2 regions of the Pseudoduganella sp. GW821-FHT12E03 genome follow, and region 2 is predicted to be linked to the other one. Evidence: riboswitches for the same ligand, from Rfam matches in the RefSeq annotation. Region 2 holds a riboswitch; the other holds the start of a gene.

Region 1 (4,497 bases), on a different contig from region 2:
GAAGCGAGATTATCTAGTGTTTCGTGATTCTCGTCAACCCCTCGGTCTGCATCGCTGTTTCGTTTAAAACCGTCGCAGCGCTGCGGGGACCGAACTATAGCAAAGCTGCTTCGCTTTTGGCAAGTACAGCGGTAACATCGCGCCCATTCCCATTTCGTCACACTTGCCATGCACATCCCAGCGATCGCCCCCACTTCAAATGACACCTTGTCCGCAGCACTGGACCGCGCCATTAATAACAAGACCAAGCCGCTGGGCAGCCTGGGTATGCTGGAAGCGCTGGCCAAACAAATCGGCCTGATTCAAAACACGACTAGGCCCGCAATTACCGAACCCGCCATCCTCGTATTCGCAGGCGATCACGGCATTGTCGCCGAAGGCGTTTCAGCTTACCCGCAAGACGTGACGTGGCAAATGGTGGAAAACTTCCTGGCCCAGGGCGCGGCCATCAATGTCTTCGCCAGGCAAAATCAATGCGCCTTGCACGTGGTCGATGCGGGCGTCAATCACGATTTCGGCCCACGCGATGGCTTACTGGACCGCAAAGTCGCCCCCGGCACCCGCAACTTTGCCGAAGAACCCGCCATGACCGCGCAACAATGCGCCGCCGCGCTGGAGCACGGCATGGCGCTCGTGGCGGCATTGCCGGGCAATGTGGTGGGATTCGGCGAAATGGGCATCGGCAATACCACGGCGGCCGCCGCGCTGATGCACAAGCTGGCGGACTTGCCCGTGGCGCAATGTGTCGGCGCCGGCACGGGACTGACCTCCGACGGCATCTTGCATAAGCAGCGTGTGATCGAAGCCGCCGTGGCAAAGCATGCCGCCGTCACCGAACCACTGGGCATACTGGCCACCTTCGGCGGACTGGAAATCGCCATGATGACCGGCGCCATGCTGAAAGCGGCGGAATGCCGCAAAGTCCTGGTCATCGATGGCTTCATCGTCACCAGCGCCCTGCTGGCCGCGGCAAAGATCCAGCCCGCCATCCTGAATTACTGCGTCTTTGCGCACTGCTCCGACGAAAGCGGCCACCGCCGCATGCTGGACCACCTGGGCGCTCGTCCGCTGCTGCAACTGGGCCTGCGCCTGGGTGAAGGCACGGGTGGCGCACTGGCGCTGCCGCTGCTGCATGCCGCCGTCAACTTCGTCAACCAGATGGCGACGTTCGAATCCGCGCAAGTGAGCGAAAAATCCGCCGAATAAGGTTCCCGCCGCAATGCACCAGGTCCGTCTGTTCTTCACCGCGCTGCAGTTTTTTACGCGCCTGCCGATTCCTGGCTGGGTAGGCTTCGACGCAGCCTGGCTGCACCAGTCTTCCCGCTATTTCCCGCTGGTGGGCGTGGTGGTGGCGGCGATTGCAGCCGCCGTGTATGCGGCGGCCGCGCTGGTCTTGCCCGCGCTGGCGGCAGTCCTGCTATCGACAGCGGCGGGCATCTATGCGACCGGCGCCTTCCATGAAGATGGTTTTGCCGATATGTGCGACGGCTTGGGCGGCGGCATGACGCGCGAGCGCGCACTGGAAATCATGAAGGATTCGCGCATCGGCGCGTATGGCGCAATTGGCACCATCGTCATGCTGGGCGTGAAATGCACGGCGCTGGCGATGCTGCCGCCCGCCACTGCGCTTGCCGCCCTGTTCTTCGCACACCCCTTGTCGCGCCTGGCCGCCACGGCGCTGATCTGGCGCATGGACTATGCACGCGACGAAGGCAAATCCAAACCGCTGGCGCAAAAGATGAGCAATGGTGAATTCGCGGTTGCCGCCCTCACCGTCGCACTGGCGGCGGGCATCTTGCTGCAAGGTGGCTGGCTGCGCTGGCAGGCCGCCATTACTGCCGCACTCGCCACCAGCGCCAGCACCTTGTGGCTGGCCGCGAAATTCCGGCGCCGCATCGGCGGCTATACAGGCGACTGCCTGGGCGCCGTGCAGCAAGTGACGGAAGCCGCCATCTACCTGTGCGTGCTGGGCAGCCTGGGACACGGCGCCTGGACGGCATGATACCGATGCCGCACTTCCGTCGCGCCAGCCGCCGGTTGCCGCCACCATGCCGGTCGGCCACGCCCGCACCAAGCCATGGCGCGATGGCAGGCAAAGTGCCCAACCTGGCAGGCATGCCCGCATGCGCCTGATCCTGATCCGTCATCCGCAGCCACAGGTGGCGCCAGGCCTCTGCTATGGCGGAACCGACTTGCCCGCGTTGCCGGGCGAGCCTGAGCGGGTGCTGGCCAACTTGCATGCCAGCGCCACCATTCCCCCCGGCAGCCCGGTCTACTCCAGTCCCCTGCAGCGCTGCACGGCGCTGGCCAGCCTGCTGGGCCGCCCCACCTTTGATCCGCGCCTGCGTGAATTGTATTTCGGCGGCTGGGAAATGCGCCGCTGGGACGATATTCCCCGCGCGGACATCGATGCCTGGGCCGCCGACATGGCGCACTACCGCCCCGGCGGCGGCGAAAGCGCGGCAGAAGCGGCGCGGCGCGTCCTGGCCTTCCGCGCCGACCTGCTGCAACAGCCGCACCAGGACGCCGTGATCGTCTGCCACGCCGGCACCATGCGCTTGCTGATGGCGTATGAATCCGGGATTGGCGCGGCGGAAACCGCACTGCGGGCCGCCCGCGCGGCGCACCGCATCGGCTATGGCGGAACTGTCATCCTGGAAGCATGCCGCTGAAATCCGTATAATGTCGGGTTTTGGTGCCCGCGCGCATGTCCATGCGTGCAGTTAAACGGGAAACACGAAGCGCCTACTTACCGATATGTGGATGGCCGGCCTGAAGGCCCTGCCCCCATGTCATTAAAGGAAACGTCAACGTGTGCTGCCCCCGCAACGGTAAGCAAGTGCCGCGTCACGCGGCAAATCGCCTCTGACAACCACTGTGCTTTGCATGGGAAGGTAAGGCGGTTGAACTTGCCAGCCCGGATACCGGCCAAAACAGGTGGAGGCGCCCAGTGACTGACAGTCCATGCGCTTCCGTTCAATCCCGCCGACGGGGAAGTCGGCAGGTTGCAACTTATTTTCAGAAAACTGCCATGACCTTTACTGCCCCACGTCACGTGGCCTTCACGTCGCTCGCGCTGGCCATCGCTGCATTGACCGCACCGGCACAGGCCCAAACCACGGCGATCGACTCCGTCATCATTACCGCCACCCGCGCCCCGCAGTTGCAGCGTGACGTGCTGTCCGACGTTACCGTCATCACCGCCGAAGACATCGCCCGCTCCGGCGCCGGCTCCATCATCGACGTGCTGCAGCGCCAGCGCGGCATTGAAATTTCCCGTAACGGCGGCCCAGGCACCAACTCGGCGGTCTTTATCCGCGGCGCCAACAGCAACCAGAACGTGGTGCTGGTCGACGGCGTGCGTATCGGCTCGTCCACCTCCGGCGCGGCCAACTGGTCCGCCCTGCCGCTGCAGGCAATCGACCACATTGAAATTGTCTACGGCCCGATGAGTACCCTGTACGGCGCCGACGCGATCGGCGGCGTGGTGCAGATCTTCACCAAGAAAGGCAAAGGCGCGCCCACCGTGACGGCCGCCGCCGGCTTCGGCAGCAAAAAAACCCGCGAAGTGGACGTCAGCGTGTACGGCGCCACCGGCGGTGAGCACAGCTTCAGCTACGCGATCAGCGCCGGCAAGGAAGAATCCGACGGTTTCTCCGCCACCAAGCCGGGCAACTTCTCGTTCAACGGCGACAAGGACGGCTATGTGCGCGAAAACGCCACCGGCCAGTTTGGCTTCCAGCTGGCCAAGGGCCACGACGTCGGTCTGGTCTTCCTGAACAGCCGCACCAACGGCCAGATCGACAGCGGCACGCCGGTCATCGTCTACGACGCGCGCAGTATCCAGAAACAAAAGAACGTCGGCGTCTACAGCAAGAACCAGTTCCTGCCGCTGTGGCACAGCACCCTGCAATACACGCAATCGGAAGACAACTCCGTTTCCGATCCCGGCACCGCGTCCGGCTACAGCTCGATCGTCAGCAAGCAGCATGACCTGACATGGCAAAACGATATCCGTATCGGCGACGATACGCTGCAACTGCTGTACAGCCACCGCAAGGAAGACGTGGTCTCCGGCACCACGCCGGCACTGGGCAAAGAGCGCACCACCAACTCCGTCGCCGCGGCGTACAACATGAAACTCGGCGCGCACCTGGCCAGCGTCAGCGTGCGGAACGACGACAGCTCGCAGTACGGTTCGAAATCGACCGGCGCGATCGGCTATGGCTACCGTTTCAGCAACGCGCTGCGCGCCAGCGCCACCTTCGGCACCAGCTTCCGCGCGCCGTCGTTCAATGAACTGTACTACCCGAGCTACGGCCACCCGGGCAACAAGCCTGAAAAAGGCCGTAACTTCGAAGCCGGCTTGCAATACCACGAAGGCGCAACGGAACTGAGCGCCACCGTGTACCGCAACAAGCTGACCGACATGCTGGTCAGCACCTCGCCGTGCCCGAAAGACGTCAAGGCTTATCCGTTTGGCTGCGCCTACAACGT
Region 2 (4,497 bases):
CATCAGCGCCAGGGTGAACGCCACCATCACGCCTTCGTCGCGCACCGCGTCGGACGCCCACAGCAGCACACCCTCGCTGCCCTGCGGGTTCTTGTCGCGCGCCATGGCCTTGGCCGCCATGGCCGCGCCCAACTGGTAACCGAGTTTGGTCGGCAAGATGTCGCCATCGACCGCGTGGAAGTTGCGGCCGGTGGGCAGCGATTCCGGCGAGCGCAGCGGGTCGTTGCCCTTGCCCGGCTCGATGAAGCGGCCATCGAGGCCGGCCAGCAGCGCCTGCATTTCCAGGCGCGGCGAATCGGCCAGCTTGTGCGCCACGTCCGGACCGCCGACGCCGCCCTTTTGCATGGAATCGAGCATCAGGTCGAGCGACTTTTGTTCCCACGGGCGGCCAAAGATATGCAAGCCATACGGCATAAACTTTTCCTGCAGCTTGGTGAGATAGTGGCCCACTTCGTGCGCCAGCAAATCGTCGTCGGCCGCATCGAAGCCGATGCCGCGCACTTCCAGCACGTCGGCCATCGACGCTTCCAGTTCCGCCTTCAAGTTCAGCGCCGTGACTTTGTCGCGTATCAGTTGCGCCGCCTGCGCTTTCAGCGATTCGGAACTGGCCGCCTCAAAACTTTCCACCACCTGGCGCAGCGCCAGCAATTCGTCATACAGCGGCGTGCTGGCCAGCGGCGGCGTCAAATGGTCGACCATGACGGCCAGGCCACGGCGCTTGGCTTGCGTGCCCTCGCCCACGCCATCGACGATGTACGGATACACGCCCGGCAAATCCGCACCCACCAGGCTCGGATAATCGTCGGCACTGAGGCCTACCGCTTTACCGGGCAGGAATTCATAGGTGGAGTGGCGGCCCACGTGGACCAGCGCGTCGGCTTTAAAGCGGTCGCGCAGCCAGTGATAAAACGCCAGGTACTGGTGCGGCGGCGTGATGCTGGTATTGGCGTGCAACAGTTCCTCGTCCACTTCCCAGCCGCGCGGCGGTTGCGGGCCGATGAACACATTGCCGAACACCAGGCCCGGCACCAGCAGCTTGCCGCTGTCGACCATGATCTTGCCGGGCGCCGCGCCCCACCCCTTCAACCCTTCGATGCCATAACCGGACACGCGGCGGTTCAGCGCCGCCAGCGCGGCACAGCGGCGCGCGGGTTTCGCGTCCAGGCAGCGGTGATAACCGTCGGCCAGCGCCGCCAGGTCGCGGATCGCGGCCGCCCGTTGCGGATGGTCGGCGCCTTCGACCAGGTGCTGCAATTCCTTGATGACGACTTCGGCCAGCTTGCGGCCCAGCAGCCATTCACCGGCAGCTTCCGCTTCCAGCACATCGGCATGCAACCGGCCCAGCAAGCCGCGCGTCATTTCACCCTGCACGCGCGGCGGCAAGGCGCCGAACCAGCGCTGGTAGTCTTGCGCGCTGACGCTATTAACAGTGGCGCTCAATTCCCGCAGCGCGGCGCGGTCTTCCGGCAAGTTCACGCCGTGCGCCATGATCTGGTCCAGCAACGCTTCCGGCGATGCGGGCAAGTCGCCGACCGAGTAGCCGGCGTTTTTCATGGCATGCAGCATGTCGAACAGCGATGCCGGCACGTTCAGGTTGTCGGCGCCGATGTTTTGCCGGCCCGGCGGGTGGTTGTAATAAATCAGCGCGACCTTCTTGTCGCGGTTGGCCTTGTGGCGCAGCGCCACCCAGCGGTCGACCCGCGCCGCCAGCCGCTGCGCTTCGGCCTCCAGCATGACCGGCGGACGGTTTTCTATTCCGGTTTGCGGATCGCGCCGGGCCTGGCCCAGCGCCGCCACCACGATCGGCTGGCCTATGCCTTGCAGCTCCGGCAGCGCCACGCGGTATTGCACCGAATCCGGCGGCAAGCCGTCCGGCGACAGCCGCCATTGCGCGGCCGTGCGGTCCGACAGGCGGATGGCTTTGAATAACGGCACATCGAGTTTCTTGAACGCGTCCGACACGGCTTCTCGGCCTTCGGCCGCGCCCACCACGAAGTCCTGCAACACCACCACGGCGGCCGGCTGCGCCGGCGCGATCAGGTCCGGCAAGCGTTCCAGCGCTTCGCGCGACGCCCCACCCCAGCGCGGCAACACTTGCACGCACTGGCGGCCCTGCTGTTCGATGCGCTGGCACAGTTGCGCCGGCACCATGCCATCCATGTTGGACAAATCCAGCACCACGACAGTCGGCCGCGCCTGCAGTCCCAGCTGCGCGCCCTTGCCCCATGCCGCGCCATCGGCCAGTTCCCGGTTTCCGGCACGCACACGCAAGGTCGGTTCCGGCAGCGGCGCGATCAAGGCGACGGCGGGATTGAGCAGGTGGGAAAACAGCGCGGCGGTGTTGCCGACGCCGCCCGCCTGCCACAACTGGCGCGCGGCCAGCCAGTGGCGCGCGGCCGGATGCGCCTGCGCCGCCTGCAGCGCGCTGGCGGGCGGCTGTTCCGTGGACAGCTGGCGCAGGGTTTCCGGCGCAAAGCCTTGCAGGCTGCCGTTGGCGTCGCGGCTTAAATTACGGCTCATCAGGCTCAGCGTGGCCTCGCCATTCATCGCCAGCACGACGGCTTTCGCCTTCGCATGGCGCGGCAGCGCATCTTTCAGGCGGCGGGCGGGATCGCCAAACAGCGCCACGGCCAGCACGGTATCGGCCTGGCCCAGCCACTGCGCCACTTGCCGTTCATCGGCCGCCATGAATTGCGCGGGGGTGCGCAGCAGGATACGATCTTGCGGATGGCTGGCGAGGTGGCGGTGCGCCGCTTCGACGGCGATGGGCGCGGAGCGTTCCGTGACGAGGGCGAACAAGGTGGCGGCCTTGGCGGATGAGAGCGCGGACGCGGGCGCAAGGACGAACGCGCACAGAAGCGCGGCGAACAACCTGACTAAAGTTTTCGTTTTCACGGGCGGTACCAGTAACCGCGTGCCAGGCACGCATAATGTAACGGGCGGCCGTGTTCTTGCCGGAACGCGCAAAGACGCCGCGTGACCAAAGCACGCGGCAACGAAGAACAGGAAAAGATACGAACCGCCCACCGGCAAAACCAACACCCCGGGTTTTGCACAATGCATCGTGATGGCCGGTCTTCTGGCTTGCCGTCATCCTCCTCCGATCCTGCCTTCCCGTGCAAAGCACAGTGGCGTACGATCGAAGTCGTCAGGCATACAGCAGCGGGGGCTGCGCCGGACTGGCGCGGAATGAAAACTCCGCACGTCACCGGCTTCCCGTTTCACCCTCCGGCAGACAAGCGGGAGGGCACCATACACGTTATGGGCGGCATTGTACCTTTAATCATAGTAGCGGGCTAGCCCGCCGGAAAACCGCCTGGGACGCGTTATTTGCCTGCCGTGTGGTTTACATCCGCGTGTGGCTGTGCGATTCTGCGCCTCAATTTGTTGACCCAAAGGCCTTGCCATGCATCCGATCCGAACGCTGTTGAACGTATTGTGGACAGTACTCTGCCTGCTCTGCGTCGGTTCGGCGGCGGCCGCACCGACGGATTTGTCACAGCAGTCCTGGGTGTTGGAAGACCCTGACGGCGGATTGCAAATCGATGCGGTACGTTCACCATTATTTGCCCATCGTTTCACACGGCAGCACCCCAATCCTGGCTTTTCCACCGCCGCACATTGGATACGCATCGACATTGCCAGCGCTGATAACACCGTCTATTGGCTCGATACCGGCAACCGTACCGTACAGGAGGCGGATGTCTACGTCATTGCGCCGAACGGGCAAATCCGGCACATGGAGGCAGGCAGCCGTTTTCCATTCTCCCACCGTCCGCTGTTGACTGACAATTTCGTATTCCCGATTGCCGTCCAGGCAGGGCAACCAGTACAGGTCTATCTGCGCGTACGCTCCACGGGCTACCAGCACATCGCCATGCATTTATCGTTATGGCGCCCTGCCGATTTCGAGGCGCAGCAACGGTCCGAATCGATGCAATGGAGCGCCTATCTGGGCATGGCCGCCGCGCTGGCCATTGTGAACCTGATGTTGTGGGCCTACCTGCGGGATATAAATCATTTGAACTATGTCCTGTCACTGTTTGCGGTGGCGCTTGCCGTCTGTTGTAACGTCGGTGGATACGGGTCGGCATTCCGGGAATTCTGGCCTGACTGGCCGGTTTTCGCCCAGATAACATGGAGTGGTTCGGTAGCGCTCAGCGTCATATTCCCATGCATGTTTATTTCCCGGCTGATTGACGCCCCCAACGCCGTGCCCCGTACCTGGCGCGCTGTCGTGTTAACGGCTGGCGTCACGACTGCGCTGATTGCCGCCGAACTGACGGCCACGGCGTTTCCAGCCATCTTCCCGGCATCCGCATCCACTCTGCAACGCATCAATCTGTTCGGGATCATTGCCTATTCCCCGCTTTTGCCGCTGATGCTTGCCGCCGTTTACATGGTTGCGCGGCAAGGAAATCGCGCCGCCCGCTTTGTCATTGTGGCCTACCTTCCTGTTTCGTTCGCAGCGATCTACTGCACCTGGCATGTGAGCCA

Evidence for each region. Region 2 has a riboswitch for cobalamin ahead of AC1RRC_RS25830 (cobaltochelatase subunit CobN). Riboswitches for the same ligand answer to the same signal wherever they lie in the genome.
Region 1: another riboswitch for cobalamin. It lies ahead of AC1RRC_RS32655 (TonB-dependent receptor plug domain-containing protein); the one in region 2 lies ahead of AC1RRC_RS25830 (cobaltochelatase subunit CobN).

The regions. Positions count from the first base shown of each region.
Region 1 covers NZ_JBXAQJ010000024.1:34-4,530, forward strand. Annotated here, with positions in the region: gene cobT (nicotinate-nucleotide--dimethylbenzimidazole phosphoribosyltransferase) at 169-1,206, shown strand; gene AC1RRC_RS32645 (adenosylcobinamide-GDP ribazoletransferase) at 1,220-2,002, shown strand; gene AC1RRC_RS32650 (histidine phosphatase family protein) at 2,124-2,672, shown strand; cobalamin riboswitch at 2,677-2,947, shown strand; gene AC1RRC_RS32655 (TonB-dependent receptor plug domain-containing protein) at 3,032-4,497, shown strand, end outside.
Region 2 covers NZ_JBXAQJ010000011.1:140,867-145,363, reverse strand. Annotated here, with positions in the region: gene AC1RRC_RS25830 (cobaltochelatase subunit CobN) at 1-2,799, opposite strand, end outside; cobalamin riboswitch at 3,054-3,270, opposite strand; gene AC1RRC_RS25825 (adenylate/guanylate cyclase domain-containing protein) at 3,407-4,497, shown strand, end outside.